Regions from separate parts of the Paenibacillus sp. NRS-1760 genome, predicted to be linked through region 1. Evidence: riboswitches for the same ligand, from Rfam matches in the RefSeq annotation. Region 1 holds a riboswitch; the other holds the start of a gene.
The links. A riboswitch is a leader RNA that binds a small molecule or an ion and turns the genes downstream of it on or off. The one in region 1 is predicted to bind cyclic di-GMP.
Positions count from the first base shown of each region.

Region 2: another riboswitch for cyclic di-GMP. It lies ahead of ACIFSR_RS24780 (methyl-accepting chemotaxis protein); the one in region 1 lies ahead of ACIFSR_RS09885 (EAL domain-containing protein).

Region 1 covers NZ_JBITPK010000009.1:7,411-15,750, reverse strand. The annotation lists gene ACIFSR_RS09885 (EAL domain-containing protein) at 1-1,325, opposite strand, end outside; cyclic di-GMP riboswitch class I at 1,410-1,495, opposite strand; gene ACIFSR_RS09880 (metallophosphoesterase) at 1,612-4,197, opposite strand; gene ACIFSR_RS09875 (methyltransferase domain-containing protein) at 4,203-5,468, opposite strand; gene ACIFSR_RS09870 (nucleotidyltransferase domain-containing protein) at 5,509-6,354, opposite strand; gene ACIFSR_RS09865 (RtcB family protein) at 6,558-7,976, opposite strand; gene ACIFSR_RS09860 (nicotinate phosphoribosyltransferase) at 8,310-8,340, opposite strand, start outside.
Region 2 covers NZ_JBITPK010000016.1:39,945-48,284, reverse strand. The annotation lists gene ACIFSR_RS24805 (sensor histidine kinase) at 1-579, opposite strand, end outside; gene ACIFSR_RS24800 (DUF6081 family protein) at 603-1,331, opposite strand; gene ACIFSR_RS24795 (prenyltransferase) at 1,361-2,272, opposite strand; gene ACIFSR_RS24790 (hypothetical protein) at 2,346-3,389, opposite strand; gene ACIFSR_RS24785 (HSP90 family protein) at 3,386-5,158, opposite strand; gene ACIFSR_RS24780 (methyl-accepting chemotaxis protein) at 5,322-7,079, opposite strand; cyclic di-GMP riboswitch class I at 7,165-7,249, opposite strand; gene ACIFSR_RS24775 (DUF1836 domain-containing protein) at 7,322-8,092, opposite strand.

The DNA.
Region 1 (8,340 bases):
TCCCCAATTGGATGCCCCAGCGTATCATTTACATATTTGAAACGATCCACGTCAATCAGCACGATCGCCAGCCTCTGCTTAAAATACTCGCTTACCCTTAGCTGCTTATCTAGCTGGTCTTCAAACATTCTGCGATTTGGCATCTCCGTTAAATAATCGTGGTAAGCCAAATATTGATTTAATTCCTCAGCCTTGCTCCGATCCGTAATATCAAGGACTACTCCAACGATTGCCTGCTCTCCCATATTTGACACTTGATTATAGTGCACTTCGCAATGAATAATCGTCCCATCTTGTTTAATGGCTCTGTGGCAGAAATTAGATAAAGACTGCCCCTCCTGTACCTTCGTTAGTTGATTAACGACGGCTTCACGGTCTGACGGATGGATCGTCTGAATAATATCCATACCGATCAAGGAGTCATAACCAAACATTTTATTGAGCTGATCGTTTGAATAAACGAAGTTGTTTTTTTGCGCGACAAAAATACCGACAATGGATTGCTCGACAATACTGCGGTATTTTAATTCGGTCTCAGTCAACGATTGCTCAATCATTTTTTGCTGCGTAATATCCTTGGCAATGCCGTAGACACCGATAAGCTTTTTATTAATAATGATTGGAATATTGGTCACATTAAATTCGACCGTTTGCCCTGTTCTCGTAATGCCTGTCGTATCATAGTTTTGAGGGTTCCGCGTCTTGAGCGTTTGCTCAAAATATTGAATCGTTTTATCCAGCGCTGCGGCATCTACAAATTTATGAAAACTATCATTTATAATTTCCTCTTTCGTATATCCAAAAAGTTGCTCAAGCACTGAATTGCATGACAAAAAACGCCCTTGTGCGTCTAAAGAAAAGACCGCGTCAGGGTTGTTTTCAAATATCGATTTATAAAGCTGCTCTTCGATTGTGAGGCGATGCTGTATTTTTTTATTTTCCGTTACATCCTGAATCATGCCTATCGTCAACAATATCTCGTTTTCGGCATTCCGTATGAAAGTAATGTTTTCCACCACATATCTAACTTCACCGCTCTGACGAACGATTCTGTACTCGGAAACGCTTTCCTTTTTTGATTCAATTGCAAGGTGGAACTGCTCATTAACGCGCTCACGATCTTCGGGATGCACGAACTCAAAAAATTGTTCAATCGTCATCGAGAAATCAGATTTCATACCATATATTTCGAACATTTGATTCGACCAGGATGCTTCTCTGCGAATATGGTCAAACTCCCAGTAACCTAAATTAGATAGCTTTTGAACAATATTAAAACTACCAACATTAACATTGCCATTAAAACGTTTAATCATTTGTTTCATTGCTAAATATCCCCTCTTATTCATAACGTAGGCGGTAACCTGAAGTTTTTAAGGAGAGGATATAGGTATGTTATCACTCATCCTTTTGGCAACCCAGCCACCTTTGGAAATTTCCTTTAGGCCTGTTGGCTTTGCGTCATTGTCTTTCGACAACTTTGCTTTTTACTAGGACTTTTTACATATACCAGTATTCCATATTATTCCGATATATACCATAACCAATTTCATAATAGGTCGAATGATGTAGAAAAACCTCCCATTATGGGAGGTTTGGTATATTGATGTTTTACAATCTAGGATCGATTTCCTTCTCTTTGGCAACCTCAAACAAAAGATTCGCAACAGCCGCTTGATATCCATTGTTTTCCGGGGCAATTTCAGCAAAAGGAATCGCCAGCATATGCTGTCCTAGCCGGTACTCGTTAAATGATGTACGAAGCTTTTGCGTAATATTTTTTTGCTTGATGAGCTTATTGTACTTGTGCGGAAATCTATAATCATAACCGTAAATAATAGACATGTATTCCTTATTACGCACTTTCATATAGGGAACCGTGTACGGCTGAGGCACCTCGGGCTTAATCACGACACCTTCCATATGATTGTCTACCGTAAGCGTGTAAAAATATTTTTCTGCAAGCTCATAGCTTTCCGCATCAGACAGCACAAGCGTGATGAATGGATCGTCAGAGAGGAATCGATACATCTCAGAGGTTTTCCACGCTGGCAGCTGCTCGCTTCCGTCCACGTATACGATTTTGAGCAGCGAAAAAGGCTTGTATTCAAGCTCCCCTGCCTCGGCATACAGCTCCAGCTGCCTCTTATACGTTTCATATGCTTTGATATGCTCGTCAATTGGCCTATTTTTCTCAAGAATAGAATGAACATGCTTAAAATTTTGATAGACGGCTAGGCCATATTTCTCATTAATAGCCCCTTTGCTAAGGTGAAACTGATCCTTTTCAAAACCACTTTCCTTGAAATCATGCGCAAGCTTTCCGAACGCTTCCTCGAATCCATTCGCCTTCAGGAAAGCAAGCTCTGTCTCAAGCCCCTTCTCAATAGGCTTAAACTGCTTTTCGATGAGACCTTCTCCCAGCGCCTCCCATGGCAAAAGCTCGCCATCCAGCAGGAGCATCGATATATCGTTTTCCTTCATGTAGCTCCCGAATCTTTGCAGCAGTCGCTCATAAACAGTGGTCAGGTCAACCTTATTTATTTTGTATCCATTGCGGCTCACTGCAAAACATTGCTCGATATCTGCATGCAAATAAACATTGCAGCGTGATCCCATGTATTTGGGCTGCAGCACGACCTCTTTAACACCGCGCTCCACAAAATAGTTCAGCCCTTTCCTCAGCGATTCCAGCTCACCCGCCGCTTCATCCTTATCTGCAGGAGACATGGTTCCTGAAATAAAGTTAATTTTATTGCGCGAGCAATACTGCAATCTGCGGGCTTCATCATCATCCAGCTCCTGCACCGATACTTTGCGTTCCTCTTTGAAGAGAGCAGGAAGCTCGCCTTCCATGCCGGCTATTGACGATTTCTGTGATTTGAAAGTCGGCTTCATCGACAGAGAAACCGAGGTTAGCAGATTGCCGTGAACTGCGCCTGAATCCAAATGGATTTTATTTCTGATCCGAAATGCTTGTTTAGCAGCCACATGTCCAAAAACATGATACGGCTGGTTTCCTGCTGCATCCCGCTTCAGAAACGCAAGCTGTGCTTCAATCGGCGCCGATCGGTCGAGTCTAAAATTACGCTGATGACGGACCGAATTCACATCCAGCTTGCCAATATATTTGTTCTCGCATGGCGCGTGAGTCACATAATAGGATGGTCCTGCTTTTCCTACCATTCTGTAGAAAGGCTTCGACAGCGATACGAGATGATTAAACTTCTGAAGCAGCTCAGCATCGCCTCTCAGCACCTCAGTCGAATCGAAGTAGGCATGCAGCAGCTCGTCTTCCACACCTTTGATTTCACCACGCATATATTTATGGACGAAGTTTTCATGATTGCCAAGCACAAACAAAAACTTATCCTGATTCGTATATAGGAAATCAATGATTTCCTTAGTGCGGCTTCCCTTATCGATCCAATCTCCAACGAGCAATACTTTTGTACCTCTGACCTTTCCTGTCTCAACCAATACATTGCCCTCTAGTTGAAACCCATGGCTAACGAGCAAAGCCTTCAGCTCATCCACACATTCGTGAACGTCACCGACGATTATCGTCTTCTGGTCCAGCGGTAAAAAAACATCCAAATACTCAGCAGCATCCTCGATTATAATCTTATAATCCGGATTCGCAACCTTATCCATAGGGGAATAAAAATCTTTAGCCCGCACTTTATGAACTTTGCTATATTTCTCCCTCGAGAGCGAACCAAGCACGTCCTTGCGCAAACGATTAATGTGGCTCGTTATCAGTTTCTTTGAACGCTCCGATGAATAATAATCATCCCGCTTCTTGTAATCAAACAGCACGACTTCAAGGTTGTAGTTATTTCCCTTTGCAACCTCCCTCACTCTCGCCCGGAAATCCTCCGACAAACCTGTTGTATCCACGACAACAAATTCCGCATTGATGGGGAAAGTAGTGACCAGCCGCAGCTTCTCGAACAAAAGGCGGAAAGCCTGATCGCTCGCTTCAAGCATGATTTGATCATATTTATCATAATCAGAGCCTAGAAGCTCTTGTCTAATGCTATCGGATGAAATATATTGCACGTTCGCATTCATGCCCTTGCTGTCATCCCTAAATCGCAGCTGCGGCATCAGCACTTCGTTTGCAAAGGTTGTTTTCCCGCATTCCGTCGTGCCAATCAGCATAAAAATCGTATGGACTCTCGTTCTCATTTCCATTGACGCTACTCTCTCCTCTTCCGCAAAATCGCACCCTGCGTCGTTTGTATACCATTCACTCCGTCGCCGATTGCGACAAATTGGCTTTCCACGGATTGATCTTTAATCGTTTCGAGCAGCCACTCTTGAAATTCAGCTTGTCCAAGCTCCCATTTATGGTCATCATGCCGGAAGTCTTCCAGCTCATAATAAGCATTAAACTCTGCATTAGGTGTTGTCAGCACAAAATAATCAAAATCAACATGTTCGCATATTTGCCGTATCAGAACAGCTGCCTCATTTAGACTCATATGCTCAATAACCTCGGTCAAAATGACATCCACCTGCTCGCCGTTATAAGCCTCTAGAAAATGTTCAATGGAAGGAAAGCTAGCGATGTTGTCCAGTTCCTTTGCTTTCGCCTTTCGCTCTACCACCTCTAGCAGCGGCTCATGGATATCAACCGCGTAGTAGCTATCTTCAATCTTGGATGCAAATGGAATCGCATAGAAACCTTCTCCACAGCCAACGTCGAGAATGGCCTTATTGAACGGAAGCACGCTTCCGATATAGCTTCTCCGCTGCTGAGCCGTCCCGCCGAAGGCCAATTGAACCGCATAACGATCTGTTTTCTCCAGCTCTTCTTTATATTTCTTGAACCGGTCTCTTGAAGCTAGAAAATTGCGGGCAAACAAGCTTCGTATATAAAAGGGTGCGTCGATAATTTGGATACTCTTCACATATTTAATCAACACATCATCAGAAATATCGATGTATTCGTCGCTGAACATCGAAAGGAAGAGACAAAGCACACTAACGACATGCATAAGCTCATATAACGATTTATGCGTCTTAATGGTAAGCGAATAGCTCTTATGCGCCAGGTGTACAGCTTCAAATGTATAGTCGGTAAGATGCTTCTCAAAAAAATGAATATAACGCAAGAGCTCAATATGAATCATATTGATATGGAAGGTATGCTCGTATTGCTCCGTGTCACTCGAATGCTGCGCTTTAAGCGGCGCTGCAAAAAATTCATTAATCGCTCCCAGTACAAAGAGCGGCGTATTATATCGCGATACATTGAGGTACTCAAATTGGTCCTGCCTATGCTGCTTGTATGAAACCTCATTGTCAGCATCCTTAAAATAAACGTTGAAGGTTGCTTCATCGGTATACCAGCCGTAGGCCATTCCTTTGCGAACAGCGCGCAGCAGCATGCCTGACCCCGGATTTTTTCTAATGACGAACGAAAAGCTTGGGTTCGTCGATTTCACTTGCACGATAGCCATCCTTAACTTCCCCTTACTTATCAATTAAAAGCAACACTATTTAATCCCAAACCTCTTGTAATGCTCTGCGGAACAAGTCATCAAGCTGATTGTCCTGCGCAGTTCCCCCTTGACCCATTGCCAATGCGATTTGTTCAAAATGAACCATTCGCTCCTCCAAATAGGAATTAATAACTTGCAGCCTAGGCTCATAATCGAGCTCGTCACCCGCTTTTTTCCTGCGCAGCAATTGTTCAACCGTAGCCCTTAGCTCGCTCTGCTCAGGAATAAGCGCCTCTACTAAACGATCAAATTCGATTGGAGGCATCGAGTTGTACTTCGCAATCCAGCCGCAAGCAAGAATCGGCCTTAACACATAAAAATACTTTTTTATTTTCACTTGCTCGCCTTGCAGATACTCTCGGTAGTTCCCTTTAGCCATATGGAGATAATGGTACATGCATGACTTCGGCGAGAAAGATAACGGAGAGACGCTTCGGATTTGTTTGGCTACTGAGTATTTCGTAAAGTATGGAATCGGTGATTGCAGCCATTCGAGCAGCGGCGGATTCGACTTGCGAAACAGATTAAGCGCTTTGCGCAAATCCCAGCCGTTTATATCAAGAAGATCACTTATAGGGCGTTCTATTACATCTCTTTTGTCAAATATCGATAAATACCATTCCACCGGCCTGACGTAAATAAATCGAACGTCGTAATCACTGTCCTTAGAAGGAAACCCCCACGCCCTGCTTCCTGATTCGCACGCGTAAACGATGCGAACCTGTTCCTCCCGTTCGATTTTACCCAGTTCCAGCAAAATATTTTCATGTATGTTGGTCATTCTAGACACTCCTTTACTCAGCTTCTTCTTGCAAAAAAAAAGACCATGGACAAGATCGTCCATAGTCTAGGAAAAAGAACAGTCAGCAATGCAGCTAACACGAGGTCAGTACACGCTTCCCTTCAAATACCAAACAACGGGTCCGAGGAGTGGAGCTATTCTCTTTGCTTCGATTAAAAGAATTGTTCCGTTCATCATTTACGTTAACTAACTGTGCTTCTAGATATTGGTTAAACATTCTCCTCGTCCCCCTTCTTTTCCTTTATTTACGTTCCTTTGACAGCAGCTAACGGTTTGCATTTCGCTACGACCTGCGCAAGCCCCGCTCCGACTACACTCTCAATGATTTGATCTACATCCTTGTATGCCTGCGGTGATTCATCGACCAGCGACTCCATAGAGCGCTGGTTTACGACGATTTCATCATCCGTGCCTACACGCATTGCAATAGCGACCTCTTCTACCGATACGAGCTGCTTCGTTGCGTTCCGTGACCTGATTCGTCCTGCGCCATGACAGATGGAATAATGATTCGCTTTCCCTGCAGCACTTCCGACCATAATATACGAGGCAGTGCCCATCGATCCTGGTATAAGCGCCGGATGCCCCGTGCTCCGATATGGCTCAGGGTTATCCGGATGTCCTGCCGGCAGCGCTCTTGTTGCACCCTTGCGATGAATGAAATAGGATTGCTCATCCTGTTCTTCCTCCCATGCGTAGTTATGCATGAGATCATACAGCGTGCGCAGCTCGAATTTGGAGCCGAACACATCCTTGCCCGCCTCCAAGGCAGCGTATGCAATCAGGTGACGATTCACGACCGCATAATTTAAGGCCGAGTACATGAGGTTGACATACGTTTGACCAAGCGGATGGGATAACGGCGCATATAGCAGCTTAGGATCCGCGGTGCCTATGCCTTCCTGACGCATCATTTTGGCAATGTCCGTGCTGCAATATTGACTGACCGCGCCGCCCCAAGCCCTCGAGCCGGAATGAATCATAATGACCACTTGGCCGTCGAACAGCCCCCATGCTTCGGCAATTTCTCTGTTTTCCTCAGCAATTTCAATCGCTTGAATTTCTACAAAATGATTGCCGCCGCCAAGTGTGCCGAGCTGGCGATGCGCGCGATGCCAGACAACTTTCGGAAACTTATCCAGCACCTCTTCGTCAAAATCAAAGCGGCTGCTCTCCACATGGGTTAAAGAGGTAGCTTTGCGCGGCGTGTAGGCATCTGGAATATATTTTTTTGGCAAGCCATGCAAGCCCTTCTTCACGATATTCTCAAGTCTAATATCTGAGAAGTAACCTCTTGCATGCTCCTCGACTGGCATATATTTCTCAATAGCCTTAACCAGCTTGCGCCGCAGCTTCACTTCCTTCAAATCATCCTTATGCAGATTTGTTAGCTGTACGCGCATTCCGCATCCGATATCGCTGCCTACGATGGAAGGAGATACGTAGCCATCACTCGTATTCCATACCGCTGTTGTACCGATACAGGTTCCCACGCCAACATGCACATCAGGCGTATAGCTCATATATACTTGATTCGGTATTTGTAAGTTGTTGTTCGCCATTTCAAACACTTTATAATCCAAGGACGCGAATAGCTCTGGTCCTGCATAAACATGCACCTGCCCCGAAGGCAGCTTAACTTGCTGATAATACGTTTCTTTCATATCCGATAATCTCCTCAAAATTCAAATGAACACAAAAAAGCCATGGACCCCAAAAAGTCCATGGCTTAATCTTGCGCCTTTATTTCCCAATCGTTGCAGCTTGCAGCATACAAGATTTTAGAAAATAGTCACAGGCCCCGTAGAGGCCGATGAAATGGACTTGCTATATTTAGTTGCATGATTACGTTCTAAATTTAGTCCGAACATTGTCATCGACCTCCTTTCATTTGATTTACATCATAATAATCTGATCACCCAACTTCTGTCAACACATTTATAATAAACCAAAAATAAGATGCTCGAGGGAGCATCTTATTTTCACGGATAAATAACTTATAAATGAGCCAATAAGTTTGCGCGTACT
Region 2 (8,340 bases), on a different contig from region 1:
GACCCACATCCGCAGCATGCCGAAGCTTGGAAATACGTAATTCATGACCATACAGAACATAACTGGCGGCAGCACGGTTGAACATATTATCCAGTGTGTGCGAGAAAAAGAGGCATGCAGCTGCCGCTTGAGCAGTACCTGTATCGCCCCGTACATAATATAAGGAACCGCCCACCATACGACAATCTTGAACGAGATGGGGTACATCGTATTATAAAATGGAGTAAACAAAACACATAAAACAATCGGAATTAACAGTAAAAAGGGCATAAGCTGCTGCAGCCGTTTTGGTAGCCGTACAGGTTTGTACGCTATAGCAAACAATGCAAAGGAATACGGCAATCCGTAGTAGGAGGTCAACGAGGAGAACGCTTGCAAGCGATAAAGAAGCTGCTGCGCTACTTGATTCATTCCAGCTTCCGCTGCTGCTGGCAGCCATTGCAGGTCAAGTACGGCAGCAAGCGCACCAGCTCCTCCGCTAAACGCCACAGCGCCTAACCAATGATTAACGGATGCTCGCCGATCGGAGAGCCATATAATAGCTGCAATAGCCCACAAAGCAATAAGAACGAATAGCATAACGCAGCTCCTTCATAACAACTTTACTCTTTAATTTCTATTGTAATGGGAGACCATTCTCCGATCACAGTCTGTCCGTGCACCGACACGCTGCCCTCCGGCGACAAATCCTTTTCCGTCATAATGCCTAGCGCAACGATAAATTGGTTAAATTTAACCGGAACATCACGCTCTCTCCGCACTTCTTGGCCATTCAAAAAAAATACGACTTCATCATTGGTGCGATTGTACGTAATTTTGTACGTATTAAATTCGCGCGCCGCAAAGTTTGTGTCTTCCTTAAACACACAGAAATATCTCGTTTTATCCGTCTCCGGCACCTTTACTCCCGGAAAAGGAAGAACGGCATATACACTTGCATATTTGTCATTTCCCGCAAAAAAGTCGAGTGCCCCGCCTGTCGTGAAATCGAGCAGATTCAAAGAAACGAAACCATCATAAAGATCATCAGGCGCTGTATTTTGCGACCGTGCGCGAATTTGCAGCTCAAAGCTGATCTCACCGGATTCAGGTACAAGAACAGGTTCAGCAGAATAATACATATGCTTAGCATTATCCAGTATTTGAATTTGATCGTTCGAGCGGCTAAGCGGTGCTCTTACATACAGCAGTCCATTGCGAACAATGACAACCGCATTAGGCTCTCGGTACTGCCAGAAGGTTCCGTCTTGCAGCGGAAAACCACCGATTTTCCATACTTCCCCTTCATTTAGAATCGTATGAAAATCTCCTAAAGTCCATTGCTTCTCCATATCCATGACCTCTTTCTAAGTTGTATGTTTTAAATAAGACCCTGAATGATTAAGGCAACGATTAAGATCACACCGCATCGCATCGTTGCTTTCAGCGAGGCACCCATAAGCGGTACGTATGCAGCAGATACATTATTTGATGATAACCTGCCGTATACCAAATATAAAGGTATCGCTGTTGGCAGCGCCAGCAGCCCGTAAATAGGCAATGCTTTCACGACCACGCATAGGATAAGTGAAATATAGGCGAGAAAAAGCAAAACGCGCGAGAAAACGAGTGCTCTCTTTTCTCCCCAAACGACGACTAATGTTCTTTTCCCTGCTTGACGATCAGCCTGCCAGTGCAGGAAATGGTGATTAAACAATATTAGGGTAGTCAAAAGTCCTATTGGGAGCGATAGCCAAAATGCCCGAGAATCTAATTCTGAGGTTTGTACAAAATAAGCGCCTACGACAGGCAGTATGCCGAAGGAGATCAAAATCGCGACTTCACTGTAGCCTTTGCCGCGGTATCCGAATTGGATCGGCGGAGCTACATAGAAATAAGCAATTAACGCCCCAAGCCCGCCAAATACGAGCACCGGCCAGCCGCTTGTTATACTAATTATAATGCCGCAAATCGCTGCAATGCCAAATAATGCCCATGTTACGGTCGCAAAGGTGCGAATGCTCCACGTCCCTTTTGTCAAATAGCCAGAGTTGGTTGCAATTGCCCCTTCCGTCGATTGAGCGGCCGTATCCGTACCGTTATAATAATCCCATAAATCATTGATCATATTAGAAAATAAATGGGCTGTTCCTGCCCCAACTATGGTGATGATAAATAATAAAGGATTGAAAATGCCGTTCCACACAAAAGCCCCCAGCGCACCTAACGCCACGGGAATAAGCATAACAGGAAGAACCCTCAGCCTGGATGCTTTCATAAATTGTTTAAACATAAGCTGCCACTGCCCTCTCTGTTGTCGATCGTTCAATTGAACCACTTCCATTTGCTATACGTCAACACATGGATTAAAAATGGCTTAGTTTTTGAACTTGTTTAAGCTTCTGTTTGAGCAGCTCGGTGCAATAATGATTTTGGTTTCTTAGATCAAAAGCAGCAGCTAATTGTTCGGTATCCTTTACAATCATCTCATACGTAATATCGCTGCTAACATTCAGCTTTCTCCGACGGTTTTTCGCATGCCACAATTGTAGAAATGCTCTAGCTGAAATCATATACAACAACCGATCCCAGCCTACTCTCGTATCCAGCGCATATTGGACGGTTTGTTCAAACCATTTGGCGGCTTTATGAATGTCGGTTGCTGTGTAATAAGCAAGGAAGCTCCCATATTCGCTTAAGTAACCAGGTCCCTTTAACAAACGCGCGCCTTTTTTTGCCATCTTTACAGCTTCATCTGCTTGCTCCGTCTCAAGGAGCGGGAGAAGCAGATGGCTGTACGTATTTTGCGGAATGGATTTGCAGGTCATTCGACCATCCATAATAGGCTTCATAGCTTGCAGTCCTCGCCGATATCTGCCAACTGTAAAATGATAGTAGCCAAAGCCATTTTGCTCACAGGCGCTGCAATCAGACATTCCATCTCTAGCCGTCTTGCGCCAAAGCTCATAGTTTGCTTGAGCCGACTCATGATCGCCTTGAGATAGCGCGTATCGATGAAGACATTGATAATATGGGCGCAGGCTGTGACCGTATTGTAAGCATTTTGCCTTAAAATCATTAAAAATCGAATTGATTTGATCCGTACCAAATTGCGGAAACCGCCAAATTTGATTAACAAACCATTTATAGTGCCAAATAAGGGTGAAGCTCGAATAAGCAGCCGGATCTTTTTCAAACTGAGTTAAGCACCAGGTAAACGAAACAAGAAATCGCTCTTCATAGCCCGAATCAAGCGCTGCCTCGGAATAAGTCATGCGGGCGTAATAGGAGTCTTCCTTCGTCATATGCAAATCGGCTATCCGAATAGCCTCCTCAAGCACCGCAAGCTTCTGTTTTCCCTGCGGCAAGCTCCATGCCTCGCTTCGCAATTGATCATATCGCTGCTTCATAGCTCTCGATCACCAGCCTGACTAAGACCGATTTCCAGCACCTGCATAAACGATTTGTTCATTAACTTCAGCTCCTCAGGGCCAAGAGGATATTGACCAAGCAGCAAGGCCTGCGTATAAACGGTCTCAATGCTTAGCTTCTGCATATCCGCATTCTGACAGGTCATAGCCCTCTGCATAAGCGGATTATTAAAGTTGTAGCAAATCGTCGCATATGGCACCTCATATAACTCATGGATGACAACATCCACAATGTTTGCGAACAAATCATTAGCTTCATCTTTCGTTTGCTCTGCCATTCTCAGAAAATTCACTTCATCATTTGTATTGTATAAAGCAGCCAAATCCACTGGCTCAAATCGCTTTACTACGCTTCTGCATTGAAATGGAGCTAGCAGCTGATCCGAGAGCTCCAGAAAGGAAAGAATGCTTTTATGCTCCGCGGGAGTTATGGATTGGAAGACGTTCGAGAAATTAATCGGATCTAGAACTAACGCCTCGATATCCTCATCCAGCGCAGGCAGCTTGCGTACAAGTTCAAAATCATGGACATAACCGCCGTTAATAACCATCACATTTTGCGCTTTGGCAACGCGAGCCACTTGGCGGAATTCATCAAGTGTTGAAGATACAACGATCCGTTTGTTCTGTTCCAATATTTCGCTCATCTTCATCATGCCAAATGAAGTCTCAAACGACAAGAAAGGGATAAACAATCGATAAAGCTCATCATCTTCGGCAGCCATCGCTTTAATGGAAGCAGAATGAATAACAATAATTTTCCCGAATAGTACAGGATTTGATTCTGAAAGCTGAATCATATGCTGTTTAATGTTTTCGCCAATTTCATCCTTTACGGTATGAAAAAGCTCATTTTCCATAAATGACTCCCGAGAAGCCGTTGGTCGAAGTCCATTCGTATTCATGATACACGTAACAAAAAAAGCCCAATCCGGAAGCATATTGTTAACTTGATCGGAAAGCAGCATACGTTTCATATATACCTTATGTTTTTTCTCGGCTTGCAAGCTTACAGCATAAGGAAGAATATAAGCGACACCCTCAAGCTCACCAATTACTGATTTTAAAGGTATGGCATCCAAGAAGGTTTGATACAAGTGATCTTCGCCATAGGTGAGCGCATCACTGCTATTCATGGACCACGGAGGAGTTTCCTCGTTAATCCTAATATCTGTTTTCCCTTCGGACAAATGAATCGGAACAGGTAGGAACTGACCATAATGGCTCATTAACTCCATCACACGATCCCATTCGTAATAATCCTCGTAACCCTCCTTGCATGTCAAAAACACGGTTGTTCCGATTGGAGCATCCTTCTCAAGCTTGCGAATCGTGTACGTGCCGTCTGGCCGCCCGCGCCATTCTAAAGTATCGCCTTCTAGAGCGGAGCGGGTAATAACAACGATTTCGCCGCTCACTACGAAGCAGGACAGCAAACCCACGCCAAATTGTCCAATATAGTCGTCTGCTGAATCCATTTCGTCACGCTTGGAGGTACTTCCGATTTGAGCCAAAAAAAGCTGGATTTCGGATTCGGACAGGCCTATCCCATTATCGTGAACGGCAATCGTTCGAGAACCGTAAATTTCAACTGTTACGCGTGCATCAAAACGATGTCCAAGCCGTTTGCGTGCCGTTATCGCATCAACGCCATTTTGTAGTAATTCCCTAATGAATACGCCTGGGCTCGAATATAAATGCTTTGAGAGAAGCTCGATCATCCCTTGTAAATTAACTTGAAAGTTCATTTCGCTCATCCTGTCTCCCATAGTGGATCTGTTTTGTATTGGTCTATTCCATTCATTGATTCGGCATTATACTCGCTTATCCTTCTTTATTTGCACAAAGAGGCAGGCAGCACCCCAAACCTATGGATGCTGCCTGCCTCACACGATTATCATTTTGTGTTGCTTATACTTTGAAAACAGATGCTTTCTCCTTCAAATCCTGCGAGGAAAGTGAAAGCTTCTCCGCAAGCGTGCGCAAATCATCGGAAATATCATTTTGCTTAACTGAAAGCTCGCTCATATGTTCCATTTTCCCATTCACTTCTGAAGACGTAGTCAATAGCTTGTCTACTGCAGACACGATATGAGACATGCCTGTTGTAATTTCACTAATTGCCGTAGAAATCTCGCTCACTTGATCTGACAGCATGCTGCTTTGTGATTCCAATGCTTGGAATGTGCTGCTTGCGGTTTCAGATGCTTGACGCGTCGTGTTAATAACATTCGCGAAGCTGCCGATCGTGCGGCTGCTTGCTGCCACATCGCTCTGTATGAGTGTCAGCTCCTTCGTGATCTGCTTCGAGATCATATCGGTCTGACTGGACAACTTGCGGATCTCATCAGCGACTACTGCGAACCCTCTGCCATGCTCACCCGCTCTTGCCGATTCAATGGATGCGTTCAGTGACAACAAATTCGTCTGTGTGTTCAAATCCTGAATGCCGTTCAAAAACTTAGCTACATTGTTATATCGTTCATTCATCGTTTCGAAAGCTTCAGTTAGCTTTGAGAACTGGTCTACTGTTTCATTTACCATCGAGACCACGCCAGCCATCTGCTGCGTGCCGTTATGAGATGATTGCTTCATATTTTGCATATCATTGTTTATGTATTCACTCGACGCAGCAATTTGCTGAGAGCTTGCTGAGATTTCTTCCGTAACTGCCGAAATGGATGAAGCATCGTCATACTGCGACAGCAACACTTTTCTGCCCAGCTCCACTTGGCCATTTACATCCTCTGATGCTTTTCGATTAATACCAATCATATTATCCATATTATTCGAGATGTGGAGCACAGATTCGCTCACTTCAAGCGTAGCTTTAATCGTTTCTCGCAGCTGATCGCCCATATTAGCCAAAGCGTGGTCAAGATCGCCAAATTCGTCAGAGCGAACGAGTTTTTCTTGACTTGTAAAATCATTATTGCCATACTGCTTAATTCTTTTTGTAATGCCTACAAGTCCTGTTCTAATCGATTGTGAGATGACAAAAATCATAATAGCAGGAAGAATAGCTAGCAAAATGACATTTATAAGCACAATAAGGTTCGCACTGGATATGTCTTTATCGAGAAGCCTCTGCGTCGCGTTAGCGTCTGCGGTCAAACGCTCGTGCATTGTATCGTTGGAATAACTTAGAATGACGGTATATACGCTTATTAGATTGCTTATGCGGAGCGATTTCTCATCTGATGATAATCCACTCACGTCTGTATTCGTCACTTTCAAGTTATCTAATGCTAGCTTAAGAACATTAACTTGATTCGCATAATAAGGACCATCTTCCGTTGCAGGCGGATATTTCTTATCCATATCGATAAGCTGTTTCTCCAACTCATCGATGTTGGCAGGCATCGTTTCCAAATCCTTCATGATCAGCGTTGCATCGCTTTTGCCATTTTCAATGGCATCTACCATTAGAAGCATCACTTTCAGCAGCCTATTCGATATACCTTGATAATTGCGTTCAGCACGCTGCAATTCCTCTGAACCTTCGACTGAGGTTGCTACTGAATGATTTTGAAAATAAATCAAAACGCCCGAGCCTACATTAAATAGTGTGATGATTGCGGTAACAAGCAATAATTTGCTCGTTATTTTCTTCAAACTCAATTTCTTAAACAGTATTTTTGCTCTCTCTATCCTATCCTTAAAAACCATCCTGCTTGCTCTCTCCTCTGTCTCCTGAAAACAAAAAAAGCTATCCAGCCACAGGAGGCGGACAGCTCAGTTAGCTTATTATCCTTCCGGCGGTCTGGCAGCCATAGTGCGTACACCTTAGGCCCATAACTTTGCGTCCTTGTCTTTCAACAAGTTTGCCTTTTTCAGTTTGTCTATTTTGTAGTTTACAACTTAAACCAGTATAGGACTATTTAGTGAGTTTGTCATCCCTTGAACCATATTTATTCTGTGGCTAAAAATAAGGTTGCATTGCAATAACGCCTTGCTAACGAATGAAAATAGGAGGTTTGGATGGAAATAACCGCAACGAGCAAAATATTTCGCACCGCTTCCCATTGTTTTTCTGTTAAATTCGGCAATCTGCTTGCAAATTGATTCGCTGAAGAGCGAATGACATGCTCTGTCAATAAATCTTGATGCGGATTTTCCTTCAGATGACCGGAAATGTCGAGCAGTTGATCGTTATTCGCATCTAGCTCCTCAAACATACTAGTATAAGATGCATATAATTCAATAGGCCCAACTAAATCGTCTGCTTCATCCTCTGGTTTCTTGAATACGATCTCAAAAAGCTTGCGTATGGATTCAAAATCAAGATTTGACTTTAAATCATCAATAATAAATAATAACGCAGCTTGGTTTAGAGAATATTTTTTCCCAGCTTTCGGACAATCGAAATAAGGTTTGAAATCTCGCTTTACCCAGTTTTGCATGGAGGTAATCGACAGATTCGAATATTCGATTAATTGGCCCAACGCAGCAATTTCATGTAGTGAAAAGCCTTTAATCTCATTTCCTTTAATGAGCTTTTCAATAATTGGAGGCAGCAGCGTAGACATAAATGCAGGCAGTCCCGTGCCTTTCTCCAAATCACATTGATGCGTTTTGGTCCATGCGGCTTGCAGCACTTGCAGTGGCTTTAAATTATACTTTCCGTCCAGAGCCAGCAGCAAGCAAGCCATCTCTTTTCGAGTAAGCGTAAAGGACTCCATCTCGCTTCCTCCTCGCACATTCGTCTTGCATTCCTATATTACAAGTTCATATGAACTCATCATATGCCGGAGAATGACGCTTGTAAAGGCTCGAAAATCAATGAGAATAAGCCTTTCATTCTCGTTAAATCGATTTTAAAGCGCGTATAAGGCTGTTACCGTTGGATATGGCATTTGTCATATCATGTAATCATTCGTTATAGTAGATCATAAGAATAAAAAAAATATAAACATAAAAGGGTAGTGAA